Regions from separate parts of the Bradyrhizobium sp. USDA 223 genome, predicted to be linked through region 2. Evidence: predicted binding sites of a transcription regulator. Region 2 holds the regulator's gene; each other region holds the start of a gene.
What was found. Region 2 encodes LexA, which represses DNA repair genes until DNA is damaged. Its sites were predicted from a motif close to TGTTCNNNNTGTGTTCNG; they were not measured.
Positions count from the first base shown of each region.

Region 1: the regulator LexA is predicted to act here: its motif matches at 8,547-8,564, upstream of ABIA40_RS27675 (DNA recombination protein RmuC).
Region 3: the regulator LexA is predicted to act here: its motif matches at 1,373-1,390, upstream of ABIA40_RS10900 (single-stranded DNA-binding protein).

Region 1 covers NZ_JBIYDR010000001.1:5,922,737-5,933,413, forward strand. Annotated here, with positions in the region: gene argB (acetylglutamate kinase) at 65-952, shown strand; gene ABIA40_RS27635 (DUF1036 domain-containing protein) at 1,111-2,097, shown strand; gene ABIA40_RS27640 (pyrimidine 5'-nucleotidase) at 2,112-2,804, shown strand; gene dapD (2,3,4,5-tetrahydropyridine-2,6-dicarboxylate N-succinyltransferase) at 3,040-3,885, shown strand; gene ABIA40_RS27650 (DUF805 domain-containing protein) at 4,034-4,639, shown strand; gene dapE (succinyl-diaminopimelate desuccinylase) at 4,636-5,802, shown strand; gene truA (tRNA pseudouridine(38-40) synthase TruA) at 5,976-6,713, opposite strand; gene fmt (methionyl-tRNA formyltransferase) at 6,833-7,756, opposite strand; gene def (peptide deformylase) at 7,898-8,425, opposite strand; gene ABIA40_RS27675 (DNA recombination protein RmuC) at 8,595-9,794, shown strand; gene ABIA40_RS27680 (GIY-YIG nuclease family protein) at 9,940-10,242, shown strand; gene ABIA40_RS27685 (AmpG family muropeptide MFS transporter) at 10,425-10,677, shown strand, end outside.
Region 2 covers NZ_JBIYDR010000001.1:2,268,964-2,279,640, reverse strand. Annotated here, with positions in the region: gene moaC (cyclic pyranopterin monophosphate synthase MoaC) at 1-318, shown strand, start outside; gene ABIA40_RS10395 (EAL domain-containing protein) at 496-3,228, shown strand; gene ABIA40_RS10390 (S41 family peptidase) at 3,310-4,644, opposite strand; gene ABIA40_RS10385 (alpha-hydroxy acid oxidase) at 4,947-6,080, shown strand; gene ABIA40_RS10380 (HAD family phosphatase) at 6,107-6,730, shown strand; gene ABIA40_RS10375 (hypothetical protein) at 6,889-7,092, shown strand; gene glp (gephyrin-like molybdotransferase Glp) at 7,312-8,520, shown strand; gene lexA (transcriptional repressor LexA) at 8,697-9,398, shown strand; gene ABIA40_RS10360 (hypothetical protein) at 9,784-10,218, shown strand; gene ABIA40_RS10355 (GAF domain-containing protein) at 10,436-10,677, shown strand, end outside.
Region 3 covers NZ_JBIYDR010000001.1:2,380,353-2,391,029, forward strand. Annotated here, with positions in the region: gene ABIA40_RS10890 (outer membrane protein) at 1-72, opposite strand, end outside; gene ABIA40_RS10895 (outer membrane protein) at 310-1,107, opposite strand; gene ABIA40_RS10900 (single-stranded DNA-binding protein) at 1,545-2,039, shown strand; gene ABIA40_RS10905 (DUF2306 domain-containing protein) at 2,188-2,586, shown strand; gene gyrA (DNA gyrase subunit A) at 2,779-5,511, shown strand; gene ABIA40_RS10915 (hypothetical protein) at 5,593-5,850, opposite strand; gene coaD (pantetheine-phosphate adenylyltransferase) at 6,120-6,614, shown strand; gene ABIA40_RS10925 (peptidylprolyl isomerase) at 6,654-7,217, shown strand; gene ABIA40_RS10930 (hypothetical protein) at 7,227-7,652, shown strand; gene ABIA40_RS10935 (peptidylprolyl isomerase) at 7,649-8,113, shown strand; gene queA (tRNA preQ1(34) S-adenosylmethionine ribosyltransferase-isomerase QueA) at 8,258-9,331, shown strand; gene ABIA40_RS10945 (aspartate-semialdehyde dehydrogenase) at 9,429-10,454, opposite strand.

The sequences.
Region 1 (10,677 bases), 3.7 Mb from region 2:
CTTTGCGCTGTCCCCGCCAATCGGATAGAACGCGCACCATTCGATCCGCCAGCGAGACCGCGACATGACCGACATCTCTCCGCTCGACCAGGCCCGCATCCTGTCCGAAGCGCTGCCGCACATGCAGCAATATGACGAGGAAACCATCGTCATCAAATACGGCGGCCATGCCATGGGCGACGAGGAGACCGCGAAGAACTTTGCCCGCGACATCGTGCTCTTGGAGCAGACCGCGATCAATCCGGTGGTGGTGCATGGCGGCGGGCCGCAGATCGCGACCATGCTCAAGCGTCTTGGGATCGTCTCGGAATTCGCCGCGGGCCTGCGCATCACCGATGCCGCGACCATCGAGATCGTCGAGATGGTGCTCGCCGGCTCCGTCAACAAGCAGATCGTCGGCTACATCAACGAGGCCGGCGGCAAGGCGGTGGGCCTGTCCGGCAAGGACGGCAACATGGTGAAGGCGACCAAGACGACGCGCACCATCGTCGATCCGGACTCGCACATCGAGAAGGCGGTCGACCTCGGCTTCGTCGGCGATCCTGAAAAGGTCGACCTCACTTTGCTCAACCAGCTGATCGGCTACGAGCTGATCCCGGTGCTGGCGCCGCTCGCGACCTCCAAGGAAGGCCAGACGCTGAACATCAACGCCGACACCTTTGCAGGGGCCGTCGCCGGCGCGCTGAAAGCCAAGCGCCTGCTGCTGCTCACCGACGTGCCCGGCGTGCTCGACAAGTCGAAGAAGCTGATCCCGCAGCTCTCGGTGAAGGACGCGCGAAAACTGATCGCCGACGGCACCATCTCCGGCGGCATGATCCCGAAGGTCGAGACCTGCATCTACGCGCTGGAGCAGGGCGTCGAGGGCGTCGTCATCATCGACGGCAAGATGCAGCACGCGGTGCTGCTCGAGCTCTTCACCAACCAGGGCACGGGCACGCTGATCCACAAGTGAGAGACGAGCAGCGAAGAAGAGAGGGCGTCATGCCCGGGCTTGTCCCGGGCATCCACGTTCTTTCTTTGCCGAAGCGAGACGTGGATGGCCGGGACAAGCCCGGCCATGACGACCGGAGAAAGTCGAAACACCGCCGCTCCCGCCTCACCCGCTTCCTGATGTCGCTGCCGGCGGCCGCTGTCTCCTTCTTCTTCTCCTCCGCGCCAGCGATCGCCGACCTCAAGATCTGCAACCGCATGTCCTATGTGGTCGAGGCCGCGATCGGCATCGACGACAAGGCGGCCACCGCGACGCGCGGCTGGTTCAGGATCGATCCCGCGGCCTGCCGCGTGGTGGTGCAGGGCACGCTGACCGCGGACCGCATCCTGCTCAACGCGCGCGCGCTCGGCGTCTACGGCGCGTCCCCGATCCCGCAAAGCGGCAACGACATGCTGTGCGTCGCGCAGGACAATTTCGTCATCGCGGCGGCGCGGCAGTGCCGCAGCGGCCAGACGCAGGTTCCCTTCACGCAGGTGACGCCGACGCAAAGCCCGGACGGCAACCTCGTCGCTTATCTCGCCGAGGATTCCGAATATGACGACGAGCAGGCGCGCCTCGCCGGCATCCAGCGGCTCCTGGTGATCGCAGGCTACGACGCCGCGCCGATCGACGGCGTCGATGGGCCGAAGACGCAGAGCGCGCTGGCCGCATTCCTGAAGAGCCGGGGCTTGTCGTCCGACATCGTAGGCTCGCAGAACTTCTTCAAGACCATGGTAGATGCGGTGCAGACGCCGTCCGCGACTGGCCTCACCTGGTGCAACGACACGCCGCACAAGGTGATGGCGGCGATCGCGACCGACGACGGCAAGGCCGTGACCAGCCGCGGCTGGTATCGCATCGATCCCAAGACCTGCCTGCACCCCGATGTGACCGGCCAGCCGAAGCAGATCTTCAGCTTCGCGGAAGCGGTCGACGCCGACAACCGAATCGTCAAGCTGAAGGACAAGCCGCTGAATTGGGGCGGCGACAGGCAGCTCTGCACACGCGAGACCAAGTTCGAGACCAGCGAGCAGACCGATTGCGGCGCGCGCGGCTTTGCGGCAACGGGCTTCAGCGCGGTAGACATGTCGACCGGCGGCAAGACGCTGCGCTTTGCCGTACCGTGAGCGAGAGACTTGTGATGAGCCCACCCCGCAGCTTCAGCCATGTCGACACCTGGGTGTTCGACCTCGACAACACGCTCTATCCGCATCACGTCAATCTGTGGCAGCAGGTCGATGCGCGGATCGGGGAGTTCGTCTGCAACTGGCTGAATGTCGGCCCGGAGGAAGCGCGGGCGATCCAGAAAGATTATTATCACCGCTTCGGCACCACGATGCGCGGCATGATGACCCTGCACGGCGTCTCCGCCGACGACTACCTCGCCTATGTCCACAAGATCGACCACTCGCCGCTGGAGCCGAATCCGGCGCTCGGTGCGGCCATCGCAAAGCTGCCGGGCCGCAAGCTGATCCTCACCAACGGCTCGGTCGACCATGTCGATGCCGTGCTGGCGCGGCTCGGCTTCGCCGGCCATTTCGACGGCGTGTTCGACATCATCGCCGCCGAGTTCGAACCGAAACCGGCGGAGCAGACCTACCGCAAGTTCCTCGGCCAGCATGCGGTCGATCCGACCCGCGCCGCCATGTTCGAGGACCTCGCCCGCAACCTCACTGTCCCGCACCAGCTCGGCATGACCACCGTGCTGGTGGTGCCTGACGGCACCAAGGAGGTGGTGCGCGAGGACTGGGAGCTGGAAGGCCGCGACGCCGCCCATGTCGACCACGTCACGGATGATCTGGCGGGGTTTTTGGCGGGGCTGTCGCCCCAATGACCGAAGTCATCCCGGGGCGCGAAGCGAGCCCGGGATCCATAACCACAGGGAGTGGTTGTGGCGCGAGATCGATAACTCCGAGTCCTCGCCAAATGACCGCCTGTGGTTATGGGTCCCGGGCTCGCGCTTCGCGCGCCCCGGGACGATAGTGGAGTTTGCCTTGACTCCACCCCTGCAAATCCCGAAAAAGCGCTCCAATTCTCGCGAAACCACGCGCTTCCCAGAGGAAATCCCGATGTCTCTTGCAGCCCTCGAATCCACCATCAACAGCGCCTTCGACGCGCGGGACGGCATCTCGACCTCGACCAAGGGCGAGGTGCGCGAGGCCGTGGACCAGGCGCTGGAGACCCTGGACAAGGGCGAGGCCCGCGTTGCCGAGCGCGGCAGCGACGGCAAGTGGAAGGTCAATCAATGGCTGAAGAAGGCCGTGCTGCTGTCGTTCCGCCTCAACGACATGGACGTCATTGGCGGCGGCCCCGGCAAGGCGAGCTGGTGGGACAAGGTGCCCTCGAAGTTCGAAGGCTGGGGCCCGAACCGCTTTCGCGATGCCGGTTTTCGCGCGGTGCCGGGCGCGGTGGTGCGCCGCTCGGCCTTCATTGCCAAGAACGTCGTCTTGATGCCGTCCTTCGTCAATCTCGGCGCCTATGTCGATGAGAGCACGATGGTCGACACCTGGGCCACCGTCGGCTCCTGTGCGCAGATCGGCAAGCGCGTGCACATTTCCGGCGGCGCCGGCATCGGCGGCGTGCTCGAGCCGCTGCAGGCCGAGCCTGTCATCATCGAGGACGATTGCTTCATCGGCGCGCGCTCGGAAGTCGCCGAAGGCGTGATCGTGCGCAAGGGCGCGGTGCTGGCGATGGGCGTGTTCCTGGGAGCCTCGACCAAGATCGTCGACCGCGAGACCGGCGAGGTCTTCATGGGCGAAGTGCCGGAATATTCGGTGGTGGTGCCCGGCGCTCTGCCCGGCAAGCCGATGAAGAACGGCCAGATCGGCCCGAGCACCGCCTGCGCCGTCATCGTCAAGCGCGTCGACGAGCGCACGCGCTCCAAGACCAGCATCAACGAGCTGCTGCGGGATTGATGCCAGGCGAGTAGCGAGTAGCCAGTGGCGAATAGGGCGCGGACCCTCTTCCCCATTCGCCATTCACCATTCGCTGCTAGGATCGAACCCACCCACTCTCCATGGCGACCAATGTCCGGGCGGCTCCGTTCCGCCCGGAGCCACTCGCATGGATTGGACTTGGTACCTTTTCCGCTTCGACGGGCGCATTGGCCGCGCCAAATTCTGGCTGGCCGGGCTGATCATCCTCTGCTGGATGATCTTCATGGCGGCAATCGCGGTCGCGTTCGGCGCCGGCTCGTTCGCCATTTCAATCAGCGACATCTTCAAGGTGCTCGACCCAGACACTTATCGCGCGCTGTCGCGCGCCGATCTCCCGCTGGTCCTGACCAAGCTGATCGGCACGCCACTGTTCACGTGGGTGTTCGCCGCGACCTTCGTCAAGCGTCTCCACGACCGCGACAAGTCCGCCTGGTGGCTGCTCGCCTACTTCGTGATGCCTGGTCTGTTCAAGCAGTTCGAAGAGCGACTTCCAGACAGTTACTGGATAGCGCCCATCGCGCTGGCCTGTTTCGTCCTACCCCTAGCCGGCTTCGTCGAGACCGGCTTCCTGCGCGGCACCCGGGGGCCCAATCGGTTCGGTCCGGATCCGTTGGCCCAGAACGACTCCTCGCTGACCCCGCCTGCGAGACGCTGGGACCAGGGCCGCGAGATCGAAATTGTCCCGCTCCATGCTAGCCCACCCGGCGGCATGCATGTTAAGCGAGGCGCATGACCGATGCTCTCTCCATTGCCCGCGACCTGATCCGTTGCCCTTCAGTCACTCCGGCCGATGCCGGCGCGCTCGGGGTGCTCGAAAAAATCCTGGGCGCTGCCGGTTTCACCTGTCACCGCGTGACCTTCAGCGAGCCTGGTACCGCCGACGTCGACAATCTCTATGCGCGGATCGGCACGGAAAGTCCGCACATCACCTTTGCCGGCCACACCGATGTGGTGCCGCCCGGCGACGAGAGCGCCTGGAGCGTCGGGGCGTTCTCCGGAGAGGTGAAAGAGGGCGTGCTGCATGGCCGCGGCGCGGTCGATATGAAGGGCGGCATCGCCTGCTCGGTCGCGGCGGTGCTGGAGCATCTCGCCGCCAACGGCGGCAAGCCGCGCAGCGACGGTAAGGGCTCGATCTCGTTCCTGATCACCGGCGACGAGGAAGACGTCTCGATCAACGGCACCATCAAATTGCTCAAATGGGCCGCCGAGCGCGGCGAGAAATTCGACCACTGCGTGCTCGGCGAGCCTTCCAACGTCGAGACGCTCGGCGACACCATCAAGATCGGCCGGCGCGGCTCGCAATCCGGCACGCTCGTCGTCGACGGCGTGCAGGGCCACGTCGCCTATCCGCACCGCGCCTCCAATCCGGTGCCGGACATCTCGCGGCTGATCGTCGCGATCTCCGACGAGCCGCTCGACCATGGCAGCGCGCAATTCCAGGCGTCCAATCTCGAATTCGTCTCGGTCGACGTCGGCAACAAGGCCTTCAACGTCATCCCCGGCGAGGCCCGCGCAAGATTCAACATCCGCTACAACGACAACCACACCCAGGCGAGCTTGCGTGAATTGGTCGAGACGCGTCTCGCCAAAGCCTGCGGCAACCGCATCAAGGCCCGCATCGTGTGGGAGCCCTCCAACTCGAACGTGTTCGTGACCAAGCCGGGGCCGTTCACCGATCTCGCGGTCTCCGCGATCGAGGAGGTGACGGGGCGCAAGCCCGAGCTGTCGACCTCAGGCGGCACGTCGGATGCGCGGTTTATTTCCTTCTATTGCCCCGTGATCGAGTTCGGTCTGGTCGGGCAGACCATGCACCAGGTCGACGAACGCGTGCCGGTGGCGGATTTGGAGAGGTTGACGAAGGTGTATCGCGGGATCTTGGCGCGGTATTTTGCTTGAGGCACTGTTGCCTCCACAAACACGACCGTCATCGCCCGGCTTGACCGGGCGATCCAGTATTCCAGAGACGGCAGTGATTGAGCCGAGAGGCCGCGGCGTACTGGATGCCCCGGTCAAGCCGGGGCATGACACCGAGGTTTGGCGAGAGCATGCCCGCTCTCTGCGCCGCTCGCCTAATAATCCACCTTCATCAAATACAGGCCCTCGGGCGGGGCGACGATGCCGCAGGCGGCGCGGTTGCGGGCTTTGAGCGCGGCGGAGAGATCGTCGGCGGTCCAGCGGCCCTCGCCGACCCAGACCAGGGATCCCACCATCGAGCGCACCTGGCTGTGCAGGAACGAGCGTGCCGAGGTGATGACGTTGATCTCGCGACCATCGCGGATCACGTCGAGCTGGTCGAGCGTCTTCTCCGGCGACTTGGCCTGGCACTCGGTGTCGCGGAACGTGGTGAAATCGTGCTTGCCGAGCAGGCGCTGCGCCGCCGCATGCATCGCCTCAGTGTCGAGCTTGCGCGGCACGCGCCAGGCGTGGCCGACATCGAGCGCGAGATTGGCGCGGGTGTTGACGATGCGATAGCGGTAGTGGCGCTTAACCGCCGAGAAGCGCGCCTCGAAATCGTCGGGCACGATCTCGGCCTCGAGCACCGCGATCGGATGCGGGCGCAGATGCGCGTTGAGCCCGTCGCGAAAACGGCCCGGCGGAAACTGCTTGTCGACGTCGACATGCGCGACCTGGCCGCGCGCATGCACGCCGGCATCGGTGCGGCCGGCACCGTGCACGCGCAGATCCGCCCCGGTCATCGCCTTCACGGCCGCCTCGAGCGCGCCCTGCACCGACGGCAGCGTGTCCTGCACCTGCCAGCCGAAAAACGGCGCGCCGTCATATTCGATGGTGAGCTTGTAGCGGGGCATCGTGTCCAGTTTCGTCGTCATTGCCCGCGAAGGCGGGCAATCCAGCACTCCGCAGCTTATCCGATTGACCGAGAAGCCTCGGCGTACTGGATACCCCGCCTTCGCGGGGTATGACAGTGTCAGGTGAATTTGGATCCCGCCTTTAACGGCACGCCGCGCAGGAAGTCCGCGGCCTGCATGCGGGCCTTGCCCTCGCGCTGCAGCTCGATGATGCGGATGGCGCCGTCGCCGCAGGCGACGGTAAGCTGATCGTCGAGCACCTCGCCAGGCGCGCCGGAGCCTTGCGCCAATTCGCAACGCAGGATTTTGACGCGCGCATCGTCAAGCTCGCTCCAGGCGCCGGGGAAGGGCGAGAGGCCATGGACGTGGCGCAGCACCGCGCGCGCGGACCTGGTCCAGTCGATCCGCGCCTCGGCCTTCTCGATCTTGGCGGCATAGGTGACCCCGTCCTCGCTCTGCGCCTTGAGCTGGAGCCCGCCGCGTTCGAGCGCGGCCATCGCGCGCACCATCAGGTCGGCCCCCAACCGGGACAGGCGATCGTGCAGGTCGAGCGCGGTCATGTTGTCGGTGATCGCGATGCGCTCGGCCATGGCGACGTCGCCGGTATCTAAGCCGACATCCATCTTCATCACCATCACGCCGCTCTCGGCATCATCAGCCATGATGGCGCGGTTGATCGGCGCGGCGCCGCGCCAGCGCGGCAACAGCGAGGCATGCAGATTGTAGCAGCCGAGTTTTGGCGCATCGAGGATCGCCTTCGGCAGGATCATGCCGTAGGCGACGACGACGGCCGCATCCGCATCAAACGCGCGGAACTCCGCCAGCGCCTGCTCGGTCTTCAACGTCTTCGGCGTCAGCACGGGGATACCCAGCTTTCGCGCGGCTTCCTCGACCGGCGTCGGCTGCAATTGCAGGCCGCGCCGTCCACCCGGCTTCGGCGCGCGGGTGTAGACCGCCGCGATCTCGTGGCCATGAGCGATCAGCTCGAGCAGCGTTGGCACAGAGAAATCGGGCGTGCCCATGAAGATGAGGCGGAGGGGCATGTAGCTGCGTTCGGTGAGAGTTCTGGTTCTCCGTCATGCCCGGGCGTGTCCCGGGCATCCACGGTCTTGGCGACAAAGCAAGCAAGGCGTGGATGGCCGGGTCAAGCCCGGCCATGACGAGGAGAGAGAGCCGAGCCCAGCCTACTCCGCCGCGCGCTTGGCGGCTTTCTCGAACTTCTTCATGACGCGGTCGCGCTTGAGCTTCGACAGATAGTCGACGAACAGGACACCGTTGAGATGGTCGATCTCGTGCTGGATGCAGGTGGCGTAGAGGCCCTCGGCATCCTCCTCATGCACCTTGCCGTCGAGATCGGTGAAGCGCACGCGCACCTTCGCGGGCCGTTCGACCTCCTCGTAATATTCGGGGATCGAGAGGCAGCCTTCCTCGTAGACCGACAATTCCTCGGACGAGGCGATAATCTCAGGATTGATGAAGACGCGCGGCGCGTGCTTGGTCTCGCCGTTCCCGTCGCGCTTGGCGAGGTCCATGGTGATCAGGCGCAGCGGCTGCGCGACCTGGATCGCCGCGAGCCCAATGCCGGGCGCGTCGTACATGGTCTCGAACATGTCGTCGGCAAGCTTGCGGATCTCCGCCGTGACCTTCTCGATCGGCTTGGAGACCAGGCGCAGCTGCTTGTCGGGCAGGATGATGATTTCTCTGAGGGCCATGGCCGCGATTTAAGCCGCGCGCCGGATGCGGTCAATGCGGCCCGGAACCCGTTAACCCCTCGCTAACCATAAAACTTCACCTTTCATTAACCATGAAAATTAAGGGCCGGTTAACCCAGAATGTTCCCTCTTCGTTCGCGAGAGTGCAGCGAATCGGCTACAAGGCGGCATGAACGAGATCATTGTCATGCTGGGCGACTGGCCGGTGCGCATCGTCGATGCGCTGATCGGCTTCGGTGCGCTCGTCCTCATCCTGCTGGTTGTGATTGCGGTCGTGATCGCGCGCTCGGGGCGGCGTGGCGCGGAACTCGCCATGGCGAACGCGATCCGGGCCGACGAGCTCGAGGAGCGCCTCGCCCAGGTGCTGCGCGCCCAGAGCGAGGCCTCGGGGCGGGTTGACGCCATGACCCAGGCGCTCGCGGGACGCCAGGCCGAGATGGCGCGGGCGGTCAACGAGCGGCTTGATTCGGTGACGCATCGGGTCGGCCAGTCCATGGAACATTCGACCCGCAACACCATGGAGAGCCTGCGCGCGCTGCATGAACGGCTCGGCATCATCGACAACGCGCACAAGAACCTCACCGACCTCACCACGCAGGTGACCACTCTGCGCGACGTGCTCGCCAACAAGCAGTCGCGCGGCGCCTTCGGCCAGGCGCGCATGGAGGCGATCGTCCAGGACGGTCTGCCCAAGGGCTCCTACGAGTTCCAGTTCACGCTCTCGACCGGAAAACGGCCGGACTGCGTCGTGTTCCTGCCCGACCAGCGCCCGCTCTGCATCGACGCGAAGTTTCCGCTGGAGGCGATGACGGCGCTGCACGATGCCCGCACCGACGAGGAGCGACGCGTCGCCACGCAGCGGCTGCGCAGCGACGTGATGAAGCATGTCAGCGACATCGCCGAAAAATATCTCGTCGCCGGCGAGACCCAGGAAATGGCGCTGATGTTCGTGCCGTCGGAATCGGTCTACGCCGAGATCCACGACGGCTTCGACGACGTGATCCAGAAAGCCTATCGCGCCCGCGTCGTGCTGGTGTCTCCCTCGCTGTTGATGCTCGCGATCCAAGTGATGCAGCAGATCATGAAGGACGCGCGCATGCGCGATGCCGCCGACCAGATCCGCACGGAGGTGATCAAGCTCGGCGACGATTTGGGGCGACTGCGCGACCGCGTGCTCAAGCTGCAAAAGCATTTTGCCGACGTGAACGAGGACGTCCGCCAGGTGCTGATCTCCGCCGACAAGATCGAGAAGCGCGCAGGGCGAATCGAGGAGCTCGATTTCAGCAAGAGCGATGCGCCGGAGGCACCGCGCCTGGTGGCGACGGGAGCGGCAGAGCTGTTTCCGCGCAAGCTCCAGGCGGGGGAGTGAGATTGGGGCACACTGTCATGCCCCGCGAAGGCGGGGCATCCCGTACGCCGCGGCGGTTGTGATCGAACCGAGACGCTGGTGGTTACTGGATCGTCCGCCCCCCTGCGCAATTGCGCGCGGACGATAAGGGCGGTGAGATGGTCACATGGGTGCACGCCTTTACTACGTCTACATTCTCGCCAGCCGAATTGGCGGCACGCTCTATATCGGCGTGACGAACGATCTCGTCCGCCGAGTGGCGCAGCACAAGTTGAAGGTCATCGAAAGCTTCACCGAAAAGTATGATGTCGTTCGGCTGGTCTACTTCGAGCAATTCGATGATCCCGAGAACGCGATCAGGCGGGAGAAGCGGCTGAAGAAGTGGAACAGGGCCTGGAAGGTCCGCTTGATCGAGCAGCATAACCCAAACTGGGATGATCTCTATCCTGGCATAGCCGGACCACCGTAAGGCGGTCATACCCCGCGAAGGCGGGGTATCTAGTACGCCGCAGCAGTTGTGATTGAACCGAGACGCCGCGGAATACTGGATCGTCCGCCTTCGCGGACGATGACACCGAGAGGGTGGAGAGAGCATCCGCCCCACTGAGCTCGCAAGAGTCATTTCCCCCAGAATCTGCTAACACCCCCTCCATGACCGCACCCGACGCGACCTCCCCCGCCGCGACTTCCGCCGCCTCGCCCTCCTGGCGCGACAGCCTTGCCGTTTACCTGCAGCCGCGGGTGCTGATCGTGCTGTTTCTCGGCTTCTCCTCGGGGCTGCCGCTGGCGCTGTCGGGATCGACGCTGCTGGTGTGGATGGCCGAAGCCGGGGTCGATCTTGGAACGATCGGGCTGTTTGCACTGGTTGGAACACCATACACGCTCAAATTCCTGTGGGCGCCGC
Region 2 (10,677 bases):
GACGTACTCGGCACCGCGCGCATCGCCGGCATCATGGCCGCCAAGCGCACCTCGGAGCTGATCCCGCTCTGTCATCCGCTCGCGCTGTCAAAGGTCATCGTCGATATCGAGCCTGACGCCAAGCTGCCGGGCTGCGTGGTACGGGCCAGCGTGAAGGTGACGGGACCGACCGGCGTCGAGATGGAGGCGCTCACGGCGGTGTCGGTCGCCTGCCTCACCATCTACGACATGATCAAGGCCGTCGAGCGCGGCGTGCGCATCGAGGGCATCCATCTGGTCGAGAAGCTCGGCGGCAAATCCGGCCATTACCGCGCCTGACGCGGGTTTGCGCAAGCACGCCGGTTTCGCGCCGCGCGCATGGATTGCTTTTGCGCGCGAGCATTCACGTCTCGTTAACCGCGCTTCCTAACTTTACTTCCACACCGTCACCGTAAACCAACGGATGTTCTCAGGGTCCTGAATTGATCCTGACGTGTGCGCGGCAACGAATCCAGCATGAAGATGAAATTCGGCAATCGTCTGTTTGACCAGGTCTTCGTGCGCAGCGGTCCGATCCGCTGGCTGGTGGTTGGCGGCACGCTGCTGATCGCGGCCATCGCCATAGGCTCGGTCCTGATCGCGCAAAATTTCCGGGAGCGGGCGCTGCGCAATTCCGGCCGCGAGCTGGAAAACACCGTACTGCTGCTCGCTCATCATTTCGACCAGCAATTGCAGGACTTCGCCGTCATCCAGAAGGATTTCGTCGATCACGTCCGCACCACCGGAATTGCGACCGGAGAGGACTATCGCAAGCGCCTCTCGGGCGAGGACGTGCATCGGAGGCTGCGGTCGAAGATCGAGGCGCTGCCCTACATGGGCGGCGTCAACATCATCGATGCCGAAGGCAATCTGATCAATTCGTCGACGGCGTGGCCGGCCCCCAAGGTGAATGTCGCCGATCGTGCCTACTTCCGCACCTTCAAGTACGATCCCAATGCGCCTGATGTCCTGATCGAGCCGCTGCACAGCCGCGTCTCCGGTGCGTGGACCATTCTGGTGGCCCGGAGGGTCGTCGGGCCACGCGGCGAGTTCCTCGGTGTGGTCGGACGCGGAATCGAGCCCGCCAACTTCGAGAAGTTCTTCGCCTCCGTGGTGCTCGGCGAAGGCGCGACGATCTCGATGCTGCATCGCGACGGCACACTGCTCGCCCGCTATCCGCAGTCCGGCGAATTGATGGGGCGAAACTTCAAGACCGGACCGTTCGAGCATCAAAGGGTGTTCGGGCTCGATCATTTCGCCGGCCGCTTCAACAGCCCGGTCGACGGCGAGGACCGGCTGATCTCCTCCCGCGCCCTGCCCCACTTCCCGATCCTGGTGATGGCCACCACGACGCGCGCAGCAGCCCTGGCGGACTGGCGCGAGCAGATCGGCATTCTGATCTCGATCGCAGCCTCTTCCGCGCTCGCGATCGCAGGCGTGCTGATTGCCGTCGTGCGCAAGCTGCTGGAGCAGCACCGCCTTTCGCGCGAACAGCTGACGCTGGAGAAGCAGCGGCTCGACCGCGCCGTCAACAACATGACGCAGGGCCTGTTGCTGTTCGATTCCGAGCAGCGGCTCGTGGTCTGCAACCAGCGCTACATCGAGATGTACGGCTTGTCGGCCGAGATCGTGAAGCCCGCCTGCAGCTTTCGGGACATCATCGCCCATCGCAAAACGACCGGCTCGTTTACCGGCGACGTCGATGCCTACGTCGCGCGCGTCCTGAAGGACATCCATCTCCGCAACTCCATGGTGGTCGATACCGCCGACGGCCGTTCGATCCACATCCTCAACGAGCCGCTCGCGGATGGCGGCTGGGTGGCGACCCATGAGGACATCACGGAGCGCCGGCGCATCGAGGAGCGCATCACCCACCTCGCCCACTACGACGCGCTGACGGACCTGCCCAACCGCGCCATGTTTCACGAGCATCTGCGGCAGGAGCTGGCTGCGGCCCGCCACGGCGAGCAGACCGCGGTGCATTACATCGACATCGACGAGTTCAAGGGCGTCAACGACGCGCTCGGCCATCTCGTCGGCGACGAGCTGTTGAAATCGATCGCGACGAACCTCCGCCGCTGTGCCGGCCCGGCAGACTTCGTGGCGCGCCTCGGCGGCGACGAATTCGCCATCGTGCAAGGCGCGGTGACGTCGTTGGATCAGGTCAACGAGCTCGTCGCGCGTGTCTTCGAAACCATCCGCACGCCGGTCGACTGCATGGGCCATCATCTCACCAGCGACGCCAGCATCGGCATCGCGCTCGCGCCGGAACACGGCACGGCGCTCGACCAGATCCTGAAGAATGCGGACATGGCAATGTACGCGGCCAAGTCCGCCGGACGCCACACCTACCGCTTCTTCGAGCCGGCCATGGACGCCAAGGTCCGCGAACGCCGCGACCTCGAGGGCGACCTGCGCCACGCCATCGCGCAAGGCGGCCGCGAAGGCGGGCTCGAGGTGTATTACCAGCCCTGCCTCGGCCTGAAGGACGACCGCATCACCGGCTGCGAGGCGTTGGTGCGCTGGCGCCATCCCGAGCGCGGCTGGGTCTCGCCGGCGGATTTCATCCCGATCGCCGAAGACACCGGCCTGATCAACGAGATCGGCGAATGGGTGCTGGCGACCGCGTGCCGGGACGCGGCAAGCTGGCCCGACGACATCCGCCTCGCCGTCAACGTCTCGCCGGTGCAGTTCAAGAGCGGCACGCTGGCGCTGAAGATCATGGCGGCGCTCGCCGCGTCGAACCTGCCGGCGAGCCGGCTCGAGCTCGAGATCACCGAGGCGGTCCTGATCCGCGACGACGATGCCGCGCTTGCCATCCTGCACCAGCTCCGCGCCATCGGCGTGCGCATCGCGCTCGACGATTTCGGCACCGGCTACTCGTCGCTGAGCTATCTGCACCGCTTCCCGTTCGACAAGATCAAGATCGACCGCTGCTTCGTCGAGGACATCGCCCGTCCCGACGGCTCCGCCAGCATCGTTCAAGCCGTCGTCAACCTGGCGGCCGCCCGTCGCATGACCACGACGGCCGAGGGCGTCGAGACCGAGGAGCAGCAGCGTCTGCTGCGCACGCTCGGATGCTCCGAGATGCAGGGCTATCTGTTCAGCGCCGCCAAACCCGCCGACAAGATGCTGGAGCTGTTCGCGCTGCACCGCAGCCGGCTCGCCCGGCGCGAAAGCCGCGAGAGCCGCCGCCGCGAGGTCGGTTAGGCCGAAACGGCGCTGCAAACCAAATCGCCCGGAAGCGGTCCTCCGCTCCCGGGCGAAACATGATCCGAAACGTCGTAAGATCTAGTTCGGCACTGCAGACTTCGTCGCTGGCTTGGCAGCGACGGCATTTGCCGTAACGCCGTGGAGGAAGTCGTAGGCTGCGTGCAGAGCCTTATCGTCCTTCTCTTCCGGCGGAACGTAGGACTGCGATCCGGTCTGCTCGGTGCCGTCGGCCGACAGATGCCCGCGCATCTGGGATTCCGCCATGGTGTCCATCCGCCCCTTCAGCTCGGGCGGCACGTCCTGGAGGATCTCGATGTCGGGCGCGATGCCCTGGGCCTGGATCGAGCGGCCCGACGGCGTGTAGTAGCGTGCCGTGGTCAGCGCCAGCGCGCCATTGCCGGAGCCGAGCGGAATGATGGTCTGCACCGAGCCCTTGCCGAACGATCGCGTGCCGATCAACGTCGCGCGCTTGTGGTCGTGCAGTGCACCGGCAACGATCTCCGAGGCCGAGGCCGAGCCGCCGTTGATCAGCACCACGATCGGCTTGCCTTTGGTGAGGTCGCCGCCATGGGCGGTGAAGCGCTGGGTTTCTTCCGGACTGCGGCCGCGGGTCGAAACGACCTCGCCGCGCTGCAGGAAGGCGCTCGACACCGACACGGCCTGGTCGAGCAGGCCGCCCGGATTGTTGCGCAGATCAACCACGTAGCCGGCGAGCTTCTCCGGCGGGACCTGCTTGGAGACCGAGGCGATCGCCTTCTTCAGGCCGTCGGCGGTCTGCTCGTTGAACGAGGTGATGCGGATATAGCCGATGTCGCCGTTCTCGACGCGGAAGCGCACCGGACGCACATGGATGATCTCGCGCGTGATCGCAACCTCGAGCGGCGCATCCGCGCCCTTGCGGATGATGGTCAGCTTGGTCTTGGTGTCGACCGGTCCCTTCATCTTGTTGACCGCCTGCTCGAGCGTCATGCCCTGCACGGCCTCGCCGTCGATCTTGCCGATGAGGTCGCCGGACATGATGCCGGCCTTCGAAGCCGGCGTGTCGTCGATCGGCGAGACGACCTTGACGAGGCCATCCTCCATCGTGACCTCGATGCCGAGCCCGCCGAACTCGCCGGAGGTGGTCTCCTGCATCTCGGTCCAGGCCTTGGCGTTCATGTAGCGCGAATGCGGGTCGAGCGAGGTCACCATGCCGGTGATCGCCCCCTCGATCAGCTTGGCATTGTCCGGCTTCTCGACATAGCTGGCCTTGACCCGCTCGAACACCGCGCCGAACAGATTGAGCTGGGAATAAGCATCATTCGCACTCACTGCCGCCCGCGCTGCCCATACGCCGCCCTGCGGGCTGGCTACCAGAAGGGTCAGGCACGCTCCCGTGAGCGCGCCCAGGGGGAACAGCAGGGTTTTCCGCATGAAGGTGCCTTTTGCTTGGCGTTTCTCTTGAGGCTGGGAAACGCCATGCAAATGGCGATCCAGTCCATCTCTCACAATACCATTCTGGTTTCTTCAAGGCCGGGATGCCGCGCTGGCGGGTACACCGAAGAAATCTCTTCGCCTTGGCCTAAACTTTTGGCAACGTTCCGAAACTGTTTCGAAGCAACACGACGCCGGTCCGAGCCGCTCACGCCTCGCAGCTATGCGATTTTAGGATGGTTTTGGAGGGCCGGACGCGATAGGCGATGGCGACAAGACTTCAAATTCTCGGGAGGACAACAATGAATGAAGCGCCCCGCATCCGGCCGGAACGGAACGTCGAGCTCGGCGCCAGCGACGAGCCGTTCCAGAACCTGCACGAGTTCATCCGGAAGGCGCGCGCCAACCTCAACCAGAATGCCTGGGACTACATCGTCGGCGCCGCCGAGACCGAGACCACGATGCGGCGCAATCGCATGGCGCTCGACGAGATCGCCTTCCGCCCGCGCGTGCTGCGCGACGTGCGCAGGATCGATGGCAGCGTCGAGCAGTTCGGCCGCAAGCTGCGTCTGCCGGTGGTGCTGGCTCCCGTCGGCGCACTCGAGATCTTCGATCCGGATGGCGCGGCGAGCGTCGCGCGCGCTGCAGGCAGGTTCGGCGCCGCGCACATGCTGAGCTCGGTGTCCGAGCCCGGCCTCGAGACGACCGCCGAGGCTGCCCCCGATGCACTGCGTCTCTATCAGCTCTATGTCCGCGGCGACGATGCTTTCGTCGCCGATGTCGTCAGCCGGGCCGAGAAGAACGCCTATGCCGCCTTCTGCCTGACCGTCGACACCGCCCATTACAGCCGTCGTGAACGTGACATCGCCAAGCGCTACGTTCGCGAGAGCCGCCTGCGCGCCACCGGCGGCGATTTCCAGAAGGGCCTGGAGTGGCGGACCGTGAAGATGATCAAGGATACGTTCAAAATTCCGCTGATCCTCAAGGGTATCGCCACGGCCGAGGATGCGCAGATCGCGCTCGATCACGGCGTCGAGTGGATCTACGTCTCCAACCATGGCGGACGCCAGCTCGACCACGGCCGCGGCGCCATGCACGTGCTGCCGGAGATCGTCGACGCCGTGAAGGGCCGCGCCAGGATCATGGTCGACGGCGGCTTTTGCCGCGGCACCGACATCGTCAAGGCGATCGCGGCGGGCGCCGACCTCGTCGGCATCGGCCGGCTGCAATGCTGGGCGCTGGCGGCAGCCGGCGAAGCCGGCGTCGCACGGATGCTGGAGCTGCTCGAAGACGAGGTGCTGCGCTGCCTCGGCCTCCTGGGCGCCACCTCATTCGCCGAGATCGATAAATCCTGCCTGCATCCGGCGACCGCCACCAACGCGCCCAGCGTGTTCAGCGCGTTCCCGCTGTTCGATCACGAGCCCTATCGTTACTGACGCGCCATACTGAAGTGAAGGACGCAATGACATCGCTCTCTCCCGGCAGCGCGGATGCGCTGCTGTTCGACCTCGGGCGCGTTGTGCTCGACATCGACTTCTCCAAGGCGATCGCCTGCTGGGCGGGACATGCCGGCTGCCAGCCCGAGGCCATCATCGCGCGCTATGTGCGCGACGAGGCCTACCGGTTGCACGAGATGGGCAAGATCAGCGATGCGGACTATTTCGCCTCGCTGCGGTCCTCGCTCGGGATCGGCATCTCGGATGCGCAATTCCTGGAAGGCTGGAACGCGATCTTCGCCGGCGAGATGCCTGATATCGCCGAGCTGCTGCCGCGGGCGGCGAAGCAGATGCCGCTCTATGCCTTCTCCAACACCAATCGGCCGCACGTCGACTATTTCTCGAAGGAATATGCCGGTCTGCTCGGCCATTTCCGCGAGCTGTATCTGTCCTCCAGCATCGGCCTGCGCAAACCGGATGCCGAGGCCTTCGACCATGTCGTGGCGGCGATCGGCGTGCCGGCCGAGCGCATCGTGTTCTTCGACGACCTCGCCGAGAACATCGAGGGAGCGCGGGCGCGGGGGTTGACCGCCGTGCATGTCACCTCGCCGCGCGATGTCGGGAACGCATTGAAAGCACTGGGGATCTGAGCCGCGGGAAAGCCCGGAGCGCGCTCACTTGCCGGAACAAAAACTGCTGAAATTGTGGAACCTGATCACTTTGTGCATTTTTATACAGAGTTCCGGGAACGGAATACCACCTTTCGGACTCATGAGTCCGTTGGGACTTCTACATTGGACTGATCGACGTGCTGGGCAAGACCTATCTCACCAAGCAAGCCTCTCTCCTGCTCGAATTCGCTAGAACCACCTCGGATTCTGACCTCTCCGCCAAGCTGATCAGCAAGGCCGCCGACCTGAAATCCCAGGCCGATCCGCTGCCCGACAAAGATCAGGGTCCCAAGGCGCCCGACGTCGCGGATTTCAGTCCAGGCGATCCGACGGAGCGTTGACCGATGCTGGCCGTGGCGCTCGTCATTCTCGTCCTTGCCATGGCAATCCTCGTTCCGGTCTGTCTCGCCTTCCGCATCATGCCGCGGCGGAGTTGAGCCGACCTCCTCCACCCCGCGATCACGCAGGATAAATCATCCCGCGTGCTGCTTTGCCTCACGCCTGCACTCGGCTAGAACTCTCGCCGCCCATTGACTGATGTGCTCAGCAGGAGTTCGCCCGTGGCCCTGATGCCGGTTTCTGACGCGCTTGCCGCGGTGTTGGCCGGCGTCGAGCCGCTGGCTGAACAGATGGTTTGCCTCGACGAGGCCTACCATCGTGTGCTCGCCCGCGATGTCGCGGCACGGCGCACGCAGCCGCCGGAGGCAATGTCGGCGATGGACGGCTATGCCGTGCGCACGGCGGACGCGGCATACGATTCGAGGTTGACCGTCGTCGGTGAGGTCGCGGCGGGCCGGCCGTTCGCGGGAAGCGTCGGCCCCGGCGAAGCCGTGCGGATCTTCACCGGCGGCGTCGTTCCCGACGGCGCCGATGCCGTCGTGATCCAGGAGGACACGGCTGCCGACGGCAAACATGTCACGATCAAGGAAGCCGCCATTTTCGGCCGGCACATCCGCCCTGCAGGCGTCGACTTCCGCGAAGGAGACGTGCTGCTGCGCAAGGGAATCCGTCTCACCGAGCGCGATCTCGCCCTTGCCGCCGGAATGAATCATCCGCATCTCGCCGTCATCCGCCGCCCGAGGGTTGCCGTTCTCGCCACCGGCGACGAGCTCGTGATGCCAGGCACCACGCCTGGTCGTGGCCAGATCGTCTATTCCAACGGCTATGCCCTGCATGCGCTCGCCCGCAGCGAGGGCGCCGAGACCATCGACCTCGGAATTGCCGCCGATACGCTGGAGGCGACGTCCGCCGGCATCCGCAGCGCGCGCGAGAGCGGCGCCGACATCCTGATCACGACCGGCGGTGCGTCGGTCGGCGACCACGACCTGGTCCAGCAGGCGCTCAAGGGCGAAGGCATCGCGATGGCGTTCTGGAAGATCGCGATTCGGCCCGGCAAGCCGATGATGCACGGTCGACTAGGCGCGATGCGCGTGATCGGCCTGCCCGGCAATCCCGTGTCGTCCTACGTGTGCGCCTTCCTGTTCATGGTGCCCTTGATTCGCGCCCTGTCGGGCCGTTCAGCGATTCATCATCAGCGCGAGCGCGCCGTGCTGGGCCGCGATCTCGCCGCCAACGACCAGCGCGAGGATTATCTGCGTGCGCGACTGGAGGTGCGCGACGACGGCACGCGCGTCGCCCTTCCCGTCAGCCATCAGGACTCCTCCCTGCTTGCGAATCTCGCTGCGGCACAGGTACTTCTCGTGCGTGCACCGTTCGCGCCGAAGGCCGAGGCAGGGACGCCTTGCGAGGTGCTCCGGCTGCCCGTCTGAGCCGCCCAGCCACACGCATTCCGCGAGTTTGGCCGCGTTCACCATAAATTAAGCAGTTGCGGAACACATATCGAACATATAGTGTCCGTTCATGATTTGTTTCGAGGATGTAGCGGCTTATTGCCGACTTCATCGTCTCGGAATCGAACGACATCAACCGGGGGACTTTGGTCGAGATGTTGACGCGCAAACAATACGAGCTTCTGCGGTTCATCAGCGAGCGTCTGAAGGAAAGCGGCGTGCCGCCGTCCTTCGACGAGATGAAGGATGCGCTCGACCTGCGCTCGAAGTCAGGCATCCATCGCCTGATCACTGCGCTCGAGGAGCGCGGCTTCATTCGCCGCCTGCCCAACCGTGCCCGTGCCATCGAGGTGATCAAGCTGCCCGAGCTCCAGGCCGCCGCCGGCAATCGCCGCGGCTTCACCCCGAGCGTCATCGAGGGCAATCTCGGCAAGGTGCGCGCGAGCTCCAGCCCGCCCGCGGACGAGGGCGAGCGCCCGGTCGCGGTGCCCGTGATGGGCCGCATCGCCGCCGGCACGCCGATCGAGGCACTGCAGACCCGCAGCCACACCATCAGCGTGCCGCCGGACATGCTCGGCTCGGGCGAGCACTACGCGCTCGAAGTGCGCGGCGATTCGATGGTCGAGGCCGGCATCCTCGACGGCGACATGGCGCTGATCCAGCGCAACGAGACCGCAAATACCGGCGACATCGTGGTGGCATTGATCGACGACGAGGAGGCCACGCTCAAGCGCTTCCGCCGCCGCGGCGCCTCGATCGCGCTCGAGCCCGCCAATGCCGCCTACGAGGTCCGCATTCTTCCGCCGAACCGCGTGAAGATCCAGGGCAAGTTGATCGGGCTTTACCGGAAGTACTGATACCGGAAGTCTCAAGCGCCGCGCGCGCTTCGATCGGCATCGGCGATCCAGGATCGGAGCGGATACTTGTCCGCTCCGGCTGGACGGTTTCTCTGGTTCTGCGCCGGCTGTCCGGTCCATCTTCCCGCGCGACATTCGCCCGCGCAGGCGCGCAGCCATTTCTGCTTCGCCGGTAGAGTTGTGCCGGCAGTGCTGATAGCTCCGGCCGAATGCAAGGACGCGAGGTTTGTTCCTATCGAATCCGGGAAAGATAATGTGATCGCGTGCTGCGAACGCGAGCCGCAGATTTGCCCATAACCGAGCAGAGCGTTGTATGCTTCCACTCTGATAGAGGCCTGCGCCTCGAAAGAGACGCGGGTCGCTATCCCAGCATGAGGAGCACCCGATGTGTGACTACAGCTTGCATGCCGTCGCGACGCGCCCCGCCGTAGTCGGCGAGACGATCGTCACGACAACCTTCCGCGGCACCTCGACGCGCGGCTTCGCTTCTGAAGCCGATCCCTCCGTCGCGGTCTGTCTGCTGCCGGGAACGGAGCTCGCTTTCGCCGACGACGTCCGCTACGACAACCGCTGGATCTGGACGCGCACCGTGAACTCTCGCGTCGGCAAGTTCGGCAAGATCGACCCGCACATTCCCGATCGCCATCATGACGCGATCGAATTTCCCGACGGCAAATATGTGCTGGTGACGCAGCTCGTCGAAGGCCAGCGCGCGACCGTGCTGCAATTGCCGGTGACGCAGCCGGCCCCCGAGCGCGAGCACAAGCCGCAGACCGTCGCCGACACGCGGCCCACGATCACGCGCCTGCCGATCGGCTGACGCCCTTCGGCCGAAAGGCCGAGCCCGGGATTGAAATTGCCGTCGCCGGCCGAGGCCGGCGAGCCCGGTGGGTTTTTGTTTCAGGACATTCGATCGGCGAGCCCGCCGCCGCGCCTCGTCGCCGCATGAAGTTTGGGCCGTCCTGCCTGAATTTTGAACGTTCGCTCCGCAGCCAAATGACCGATGCTGCAGTGGCTTGAGGCGGCGGACAGGCTCGATGAAGACCTTCATTCGCGTCGTTGAACTCTGGGTACCCGACCGGACGCGCATGCGGCTGGAATTCGGCGGCGGCCTCTACGACGAAGGGCTGTCCGCGTTCAAGGCCGTCAGCGAAGAGCTGCACTTCGGATATGACGAGGGACTTCCAGGCAAGGCCTGGGCCTGTGGCCACCCCGTCATCCTCACGAAATTCGCCAACTCCTATTTCAAGCGGACCGATCAGGCCGCTGCGGCCGGCCT
Region 3 (10,677 bases), 110 kb from region 2:
TGCCAGATCAGCAGCCGAAGCGGGGGCCGCGAGAGCGAACAAACAGGCCGAAGCCAACAAAACCTTTTTCATTTTCAACTTAATCCCAGTCCCAGTTTCTGTTGTTGCCTTCCCTCACGGAAGGGCAGCGGACTCAACGGCCCAACTGGCGCCGTCTTTACACCACCAAAGCCGCAAGTTGTGTCTCCGAAAAGCCACAACAGCCGAAAAGGTGATGGTTGCTGACTTATTGACGTCCAGCCGTCGTGCGCAAAAAAGAAGGGCCGGCGCTGGGGCCGGCCCTTCCATCGCTCACGAAATCAGAGGGAATCAGTACCTCGCGACCAGCGGGCCGCCGAAGCGATAATTCAGCCGGACCAAACCCATGTCGACGTCCTGATATATGCGATCGGATCCGAAGAAGGCACCGCCTGGCGTCGTGAAGTCCCGGGTCTGGTGGCCCAGGAAGAGGTGGTTGTACTCGAATCCGAGCGTCCAGTTCGGTGCGAATCCGAACTCGACGCCCGCGCCGACGGTGCCGCCCCAGCGGGTGTGATCGGCCGAGGCGAGCAGGGTGCCCGCACCGGGCGTGCCTGGCGCCGCGTAGACGTCGAACTCGTCGCTGACGACGGCGGCGCCGCCCTTGACGTAGACCAGGATATTGTTCCAGGCATAGCCGACCTGGCCGGTGATCAGGCCGAAGGCATCGATCTGAGACCGGTTGCGGCTGCCGGTGACGAGCGCGGAGCCCGGGAAGACGAGGCTGACATTGTCGCCGGAGAAGTCGGCCCAGTTGCCCTGGCCTTCGACGCCGAACACCCAATTAGCGGACTGCCAGCGGTAGCCGACCTGGCCACCGACCGTGCCTCCGGTCGCGTTGTGACATCCTTCACCGACGAGGGTGCCGGCGGCGCCGGTGACGAGGCCCGTGGTGTCGACGAAATCCCAGCACTTACGGCTCGTGCCGCCGCCGCCGTTGATACCGATGTAGAAGCCGCTCCAGTCGTAAACGGTAGCGACAGGGGCCGGAGCCTTTGTGTAGGGACGCGCAGCAAGATCCGCTGCACTTGCCGGCCCCGACAGCCCCAACGCCATTGCACCGATTGCACCAAACAGAACCTTGTTCATTACAGTCTCCCCAGTTTCGTCCGCTTCTTGAAACTCCCCGAAGCGGCTGATCAGGCGCGACGCCCATATGAATCAATTCCAACGCGAATGTAGCCTAAGAATGGGGCAGAGTCCGTCTCCGGAATGCCACACTCGCCACTCAAGTGAATGGAACAACTTAATGAATGTTAAGCGGTTTTTCTCGTTCAGGGGAACCCAAGAAGGTTCCATCGGAGCGCTGCTCATTATTTTGGCAATGGGCCAGAATGGCTGTCCTATTGCGATGAAGAACAAATCTGGAACAAAACGGAAGGGGATGCTATATATGGGGATAACCCCGGGGGTGGCAGGCTGATCGGTGCCCGCAAGCGTATAGGGTCGCCCTAGCGGGCGCAGAGGAACGCGGGCAGCGGATTCGCCCTTTTGAAATTCAGTGGCATTCGGAGTGGAGAGCGGCGATGGCGGGAAGCGTCAACAAGGTCATTCTGGTTGGAAATCTCGGCAAGGATCCCGAAATCCGCCGCACCCAGGACGGGCGGCCGATCGCGAATTTGAGCATCGCGACCTCGGAGACCTGGCGCGACAAGAACACGGGCGAGCGCAAGGAGAAGACCGAGTGGCATCGCGTCGTGATCTTCTCTGAGCCGCTTTGCAAGATCGTCGAACAGTATCTGAAGAAGGGCGCAAAGGTTTACATCGAAGGCGCGCTCCAGACCCGCAAGTACACCGACCAGAGCGGCGTCGAGAAATATTCGACCGAGGTCGTGCTGCAGGGCTTCAACTCGACGCTGACGATGCTGGACGGCCGCGGTGGCGGCGGCGGAGGTGGCAGCTTCGGCGACGAGCCGGGCGGCGACTTCGGCTCCTCCGGACCCGTCAGCAGCGCGCCGCGCCGTCCCGTTGCCGCCGGCGGCGGCCGCAACAGCGACATGGACGACGATATCCCGTTCTGAGGTCAAATAGCGGGCGCTCGTCCTTTGCATCGGTGTGCTCGCGTGCCGCGCTTGGATTTCTCGTCAATCAACGGGCAAAGCTTGATTTTCTAAGCTTGCCTCATGTTGTGCGTCAGACGGCGAGCCGCTGCCGATCGGGGACTGCTGCATGAGTCTTGGACCGCTTCTTGCTGCTGCTCCGGCGATCCCGCTGCATGCCTTTGCCGCGATGGCTGCATTCGTCCTCGGAATTGTTCAGCTCATCGCCCCCAAGGGCACCCTTCCGCACCGGGCTCTGGGCTGGGTCTGGGTGGTGCTGATGCTCGTCGTGGCGCTCACCTCGTTCTGGATTCACGAAATCCGTCTGGTCGGTCAATGGAGCCCGATCCATCTGCTCTCGATCTTCGCGTTGGCGATGCTCGTATTGGGCGTGACGGCTGCAAGAGCTCACAATGTTCGCCGCCACAAGATCACGATGGCCTCGATCTTCTTCGGCGCACTCGTCATTGCCGGGCTGTTCACCCTCATGCCCGGCCGGCTCATGCATACAGTGGTTTTCGGGCCTTGAGCCGTGGCCGAAATCCACTCTCCGGCGCAGGGGTTGCCGACGTCCGAGGGCTGTCCGGAAATGACCTCTCGTCACCCCGGTAAGTGCATGAAAAAACGAAGGGAAAAAGCGCCTCCGGCGGCCCTGTCAGGGTGGTTATCCAACCCTCGATGCGCTATATGATTCCCAGATAAAACCTCACCGGATTTCCCCTTGGCTGACGACGATAACAAGCCCGGCGACCAGCCGGCGCAACCCTCGGACATTCGCCCCGTCTCCATCCTCGACGAGATGAAGAAGTCCTACCTCGATTACGCCATGAGCGTGATCGTATCGCGCGCGCTGCCCGATGCGCGCGATGGCCTGAAGCCGGTGCATCGGCGCATCCTGTTCTCGATGAACGAGCAGGGCTTCACGCCCGACAAGAAGCACAAGAAGTCCGCCGGTATCGTCGGTGACGTCATGGGTAAATACCACCCTCATGGCGACCAGGCGATCTATGACGCGCTGGTGCGCATGGCGCAGGACTTCTCGATGCGCGAGTTGCTGGTGGACGGGCAGGGCAATTTCGGCTCGGTCGATGGCGATCCGGCGGCGGCCATGCGCTACACCGAGTCCCGCCTGACCAAGATCGCGCTGAAGCTGCTCGAGGACATCGACAGCGACACCGTCGACTTCCAGGACAATTACGACGGTTCCGAGAAGGAGCCGGTGGTCCTGCCAGCGCGGTTCCCGAACCTGCTGGTCAACGGCGCCGGCGGCATTGCCGTCGGCATGGCGACCAACATCCCGCCGCACAATCTCGGCGAGGTGATCGACGCCTGTATTGCGCTGATCGACAATCCCTCGCTGACCATCGACGAGCTCATCAACATCATTCCCGGCCCGGATTTCCCGACTGGCGGCATCATCCTCGGACGCCAGGGCATCCGCAGCGCCTACCATCTCGGCCGCGGCTCCATCGTCATGCGCGGCAAGGTCACGTTCGAGACCATTCGCAAGGATCGAGAGGCGATCGTCATCACCGAGATTCCGTATCAGGTGAACAAGGCGACGATGGTCGAGCGCATCGCCGAACTCTACAAGGAAAAGAAGATCGAGGGCATCTCCGACCTGCGCGACGAGTCCGACCGCGATGGCTATCGCGTCGTCGTCGAGCTCAAGCGCGACGCCGTGCCCGACGTGGTACTGAACCAGCTCTACAAGTTCACCCCGCTGCAGACGAGCTTCGGCGTCAACGCAGTTGCGCTCGATTCCGGGCGTCCGCAGACGATGAACTTGAAGGATATGTTGACGATCTTCGTCGGCTTCCGCGAGCAGGTCGTCACCCGGCGCACCAAGTACAAGCTGCGCAAGGCGCGTGAGCGCGCCCATGAGCAGGTCGGCCTCGCCATCGCGGTCGCCAACATCGACGAGATCATCAAGGTGATCCGCACCTCGCCGACACCAGCGGCGGCCCGTGATACCCTGATGACGCGCGATTGGCCCGCGCGCGACGTCGAGGACATCATCACGCTGATCGATGACCCGCGTCACCGGATCAACGAGGACGGCACGATCCGCCTGTCGCTGGAGCAGGCGAGGGCGATCCTCGAATTGCGTCTCGCACGTCTCACCGCGCTCGGCCGCGACGAGATTGGCGGCGAGCTGTCGAAGCTCGCCGGGGAGATCGGCGACTATCTCGCGATCCTGCGCTCACGCGCGCGCATCCTGGACATCATCAAGACCGAGCTTGCCGAGGTGAAGGCCGAGTTCGCAACGCCCCGCCGCACCGTGATCATGGAGCAGGAGGGCGAGGTCGAGGACGAGGACCTGATCCAGCGCGAGGACATGGTCGTCACGGTCTCGCACGCCGGCTACGTCAAGCGCGTGCCGCTGTCGGCCTACCGGGCGCAGCGCCGCGGCGGCAAGGGCCGCTCCGGCATGCAGACCCGCGACGAGGATTTTGTCAGCCGGCTCTTTGTCGCCTCGACCCATACTCCGGTGCTGTTCTTCTCCTCGCGCGGCCAGGTCTACAAGGAAAAGGTCTGGCGGCTGCCGATGGCCGCGCCGAACGCGCGCGGCAAGGCCATGATCAACATCCTGCCGCTGGAGCAGGGCGAGCGCATCACCACCATCATGCCGCTGCCGGAGGATGAATCGACCTGGGGCCAGCTCGACGTGATGTTCGCGACCACGGGCGGCAACGTCCGGCGCAACAAGCTGTCCGACTTCGTCGACGTCCGCCGCTCCGGCATCATCGCGATGAAGCTCGACGACAACGAGGCGATCGTCGACGTGCAGATCTGCACCGAGCGCGACGACGTGCTGCTGACCGCTGCCGGCGGCCAGTGCATCCGCTTCCCCGTCACCGACGTGCGCGTGTTCACCGGGCGCACCTCGATGGGCGTGCGCGGCATCGCGCTCGGCGAAGGCGACAAGGTGATTTCGCTGGCGATCCTGCGCCACGTCGACACCACCTCGGACGAGCGCTCGGCCTATTTGAAGATGCGCCGCGCGGTCGCGGGCGAAGCCGCCGCGGAAGAGGCACCGGCCGATGCCGAGGCCGAGGAGACCTCGGGCAGCTTCCAGCTCCCGCAGGAGCGCTATGTCGAAATGTCGGCGCAGGAGCAGGTCGTGCTGACCGTCTCCGTCAACGGCTACGGCAAGCGGACCTCGTCCTACGAGTACCGCACCACCGGCCGCGGCGGCAAAGGCATCGTCGCCATGAGCGTCAACAACCGCAACGGCAATCTCGTCGCCTCGTTCCCCGTGGAGGAGGCGGATCAAATCATGCTGGTCACCGACAAGGGTCAGCTGATCCGCTGCCCGGTCGAAGGCATCCGCATCGCCGGCCGCTCGACGCAAGGCGTGATCGTGTTCGACACCGCCGAGGACGAGCACGTGGTGTCAGTCGAGCACATCACGGAAGAGGCCGAGAACGGCAACGGAGCCAACGGGGAGTAACGTTCAGCCAGGCAGCCCGAATTGCGCTGCGCTCGATCCGGGCTGTGAACCGCCTAGCTGACGCGAAATCGTCAAGCCCGATTACGGCGTGCGGTTGGCGGTCACGAGGCGTGCCTCGCGGACATTGGCCTTAGTGCCGGCGCTACGCAGGCAGGAGGCTTCGAAGTTCGGCCAGGCCTGCTGCGAGCAGTCACGGCCGATGCTGCGGATGTCGAGCCGGTCGCTCTTGGCCAGCGGCTGCGGCACGCTGGCTTCAACCTTCGGGGCAAAGCCGGGCAGGAGGGTGAGGGCCGCGGCAACACACGCAGACAGAGCGATCGCTGAAATGGTCTTGATCATGACAGTCCCCTGTGATGCGGCCGCCTACTCCCAGTACGCGGCCCGTCGTTCGTTGGCCCGGATTAGTAACCATGGCCAGTTTCCGGACGTCTTCGCCGATGTGGGAAATGGTTTCGTTCCCGCTCCGTTTTGTTTCGTGGTCGCCCCGAGGGCGAAACAAACCGGCTGCCGCTGACGCCCGACGGGACATTTTCGGAGGGGCTGGACCGGAAACGGGCAAGGAACCTGCCCGGCTTGCCGGCCCGGGCCGGGCGCGGTAGGACGGGGCCATGCCGCGCATCGCCTTCTACCCAGGTTCCTTCGACCCCATCACCAACGGCCATCTGGACGTGGTCCGGCACAGCGTTTCCTTGTGCGACAGGCTCGTGGTCGCGATCGGGGTGCATCCCGGCAAGAAACCGCTGTTCTCGACCGAGGAGCGCCTCAAGATGCTCGAGGACGTCTGCGGTCCGATCGCGGCGCAGGCCGGCTGCGTGCTGGAGGCGACGACGTTCGACGATCTGTCGGTCACCGCAGCGCGCAAGCACGGCGCGACCATCATGATTCGGGGCCTGCGCGACGGCACTGACCTCGACTACGAGATGCAGCTCGCCGGCATGAACGAGGCCATGGCTCCCGAGGTGCATACGGTCTTCCTGCCGGCCTCTCCCATGGTCCGCCCGATCACCGCCACTTTGGTGCGCCAGATCGCCGGCATGGGCGGGGACGTCTCGGCCTTCGTCCCGCCGCAGGTCGCGGCACAGCTCAAGGCCAAATTCGCCTGAAAACGGCGCGCTTCCTCTTCTCTCTGATCCGGAGTTGTCATGATCCGAATTCTCGCAGTTCTTGCCGCGCTTCTGTTCGCGGTACCGGCGGTGGCGCAGCAATTGCCGGCAAATCTCGACAAGGCCAACGCCATCGTCATCGACAGCACCAAGGGCCGCATCGTCATCAAGCTCAGGACCGACATCGCGCCCCAGCATGCCGAGCGCATCAAGCAGCTCGCGCGCGAGGGCTTCTACAACAACGTGCCGTTCCACCGCGTCATGGACGGCTTCATGGCGCAGACCGGCGATGGCGAGAAATTCAACGGCACCGGCGGCTCGAAATACCCGAACCTGAAGCAGGAATTCTCCAAGGTGCATTTTGCCCGCGGCATCGTCGGCATGGCCCGACGCGGCGACAGCGTCGACAGCGCCAACTCGCAGTTCTTCATCATGTTCGCCGACGGCGGCAGCCTCGACGGCCAGTACACCGTGATCGGCGAGGTGGTGCAGGGCATGGACGTCGTCGACAAGCTCAAGAAGGCGCCCGCCGGCTCGCCCGGCGGCTCTGTCACCGATCCCGACAAGATGGTGAAGGTGCAGGTCGCCTCAGACATCAAATAGGCGGGGGCCATGGCGCGCCGCGGTGGCAGGCTCCTGCTGGTTGCCGTGGTGCTGCTGCTCGCCACCTCCCGTGCGGCCGTGGAGGCCGCCCAGGTCGACACGATCCAGGACATCTTCCGGCACCTGCGCACCTGCTGGAGACCGCCGTCGCCGGCGAGGGCCCGCCCACTCGACATCACCGTCCTCGTGAGCTTTAACCGGGCCGGAAACATTCTGGGCCATCCGAGGATTACCTATGAATCCGCGGAGGCCTCCGACAATGACCGGCTGCAATACCGGATCGCGGTGATGGAGGCGTTGCAACGCTGCACGCCGGTGCCATTTACCGATGCAATGGCCGGCGCCGCCGCGGGACGTCCATTCGCGATCCAGTTCCGCAGCCGCAAGACGTCACCCGAGAAGACTTCACCCCCAACGCAAGAGAGACGAGCATGAGCGTCACCGAAAACACCCTGATCCTCGAGACCACGCAGGGCCCCGTCACCATCGAAATGCGCCCCGACCTCGCGCCCGGCCATGTCGCGCGCATCAAGGAGCTGGTCCGTGAGGGCTTCTACGACGGCATCGTGTTTCACCGCGTGATCGAGGGCTTCATGGCGCAGACCGGCTGCCCGCACGGCACCGGCACCGGCGGCTCCGGCAAGAAGCTGAAGGCCGAGTTCAACAAGGAGCCGCATGTGCGCGGCACCGCCTCGATGGCCCGCGCCGCCAATCCCGATTCCGGCGACAGCCAGTTCTTCATCTGTTTCGACGACGCCCGCTTCCTCGACAACCAGTACACGGTGTGGGGCAAGGTCACCGAGGGCATGGAGAACGTCGACAAGATCAAGCGCGGCGAGCCGGTGCAGAACCCCGACAAGATCGTCAAGGCGCGGATGGCCGCGGACAAGGAATAGTCACTCGATCCTCATCCTGAGGAGCGCGGAACGCGCGTCTCGAAGGATGAAGGCCCCACTGCTGCAACCCGGCCTTCATGGTTCGAGACGGCGCTAAGCGCCTCCTCACCATGAGGGTCTGGCTGTGTCGCGCCAAGCCTGCTCATGCGCACCGATCTCTTCGATTTCGATCTGCCGCCCGAGCGCATCGCTTTGCGCCCGGCGAGCCCGCGCGATTCCGCGAGGATGCTGGTCGTCGAGAATGGCGCGCTGCGCGACCAGATCATTTCCGACCTGCCGCAATGGCTGAAGCCCGGCGACCAGCTCGTCGTCAACGACACCAAGGTGATTGCGGCGCAATTGAAGGGTCGCCGCATCGGCCGCGACACCGAGCCGAAGATCGAGGCGACACTGATCAAGCGTCTCGACGGCTCGCGCTGGCAGGCGCTGGTGAAGCCGGCCAAGAAGCTCGCCCCCGGCGACCGCATCCGCTTTGGCAACGAAGGCAAGGTCTGCCTGCTCGGTCATCTCGACGCCGAGGTCGAGGCCAAGGGCACCGAGGGCGAGGTGACGCTGGCGTTCTCGTTCCACGGCCCGGCGCTGGACCAGGCCATCGCCGATCTCGGCAGCCCGCCGCTGCCGCCCTACATCGCCTCCAAGCGCACGCCAGACGATCAGGACCTCGCTGATTACCAGACCATGTTCGCGGCGAGTGAAGGCGCAGTTGCAGCGCCAACCGCGGGACTGCATTTCACGCCGGCGCTGGAACAGTCGTTGCGCGACCGCGGCGTTGCCCTCAACCGCGTGACGCTGCATGTCGGGGCAGGGACGTTCCTGCCGGTCAAGGTCGACGACACCGACGGCCACAAGATGCACGCCGAGTGGGGCACGATCTCGGCCGAAACGGCGGAGCGGCTCAACGTTGCGCGGAAGAACGGCGGCCGCATCGTTGCGGTCGGCACGACGTCGTTGCGGCTGCTCGAAAGCGCCGCGAGCGAGGACGGCACGATCCAGCCATTCGCAGCCGAGACGTCGATCTTCATCACGCCCGGCTACCGCTTCCGCGCGGTCGACGCGCTGATAACCAATTTCCACCTGCCGAAGTCGACGCTGTTCATGCTGGTGTCGGCCTTCTCGGGGCTCGCGACGATGAAGCAGGCCTATGCGCACGCGATCGCGCAGGGCTATCGCTTCTATTCGTATGGCGATGCGTGTTTGCTGTTTCGGGCCGAGCGGTAGGGTGGGTTAGCCGCAAGGCGTAACCCACCACTGCTCGTCTCCGCGGAAGCGAAGAGGTGGATTACGCCTTCGGCCAATCCACCCTACGCAACCTTCGTTACGCCATCACCCGCTGCGGCAGGAGTTCCGCGATCTGCACCGCATTCAGCGCCGCGCCCTTGAGCAGCTGATCGGCCGCCACGAACATCGAGATCGAGTGCCCGGTGGGGTCGCTGAGATCCTTGCGGATGCGGCCGACCAGGACGTCGTCCTGGCCCGAGGCGTCGATCGGCATCGGGAAGTAGTTCTTGGCGCGGTCGTCGACCACCTTCACGCCGGGCGCCTGCGCCATGATGGCACGGACCTGGTCCTCGCTGATCGGCTTCTCGCATTCGAAGGTGATGGCTTCGCAATGGGCGCGCAGCACCGGCACACGCACGCAGGTGACGCCGACGGCGATGCTGTCGTCCTCGAAGATCTTGCGGGTCTCCTTGATGACCTTGGTCTCTTCGTCGTTGTAGCCGGTCTCGGGGTCGATGGCGGTGTTGTGGTTGAACAGATTGAAGGCGTAGGGGTGCGGCATCACCTTGGGCGTATAGACCTGCCCGTTGAGGTTGGCGCGGGTGGATTCGACGAGCTCCTCCATCGCGGCGGCGCCGGCGCCGCTGGCCGCCTGATAGGTCGAGATGATCACGCGCTTGATGCGGTTGTGCTGGTGGATCGGCCACAGCGGCACCAGGGCGGTGATCGCGGCGCAGTTCGGGTTGGCAATGATGCCCTTGTGGTCGCGGATGCGGCTCGCGTTGATCTCGGGGATCACCAGCGGCACGTTCGGATCCATGCGGAAGGCCGAGGAATTGTCGACCACGATGGCGCCGGCCTTCACCGCGATCGGCGCATACTTCCTTGAGATGCTGCCGCCGGCGGAGAACAGCGCGATATCGACGCCGTCGAAGGAGCGCTCGGTCAATTCCTCGATGACCACGCTCTGCCCGCGGAACGACACCGTCTTGCCGGCCGAGCGGGCGCTCGCCAGTGCCTTGAGCTTGCCGACGCGAAAGCCGCGCTTGTCCATGGTGGCGATGAATTCGGCGCCCACCGCGCCGGTGACGCCGACAATCGCGACGACGGGATCGTTGCTCACTTTGTCCTCCGTTGCATTGAGAATTTAGACAACAAAAAAGCCCCGGACCATCGAGGGCGGGGCTTGCCGTAGAGCTGATGCGTTTAAGTCGACGACCTACGCGCGCACGCCTCCCCGGGCCCCTTCGGCCGTGGTGGTTTTGGTCGTGCGTTTGGTGGTCGTGAACATGGCGGCGACTTATGCGGGAGAGTTTTGCGGCCGTCAATGGCTTTTCGGTCCGGAC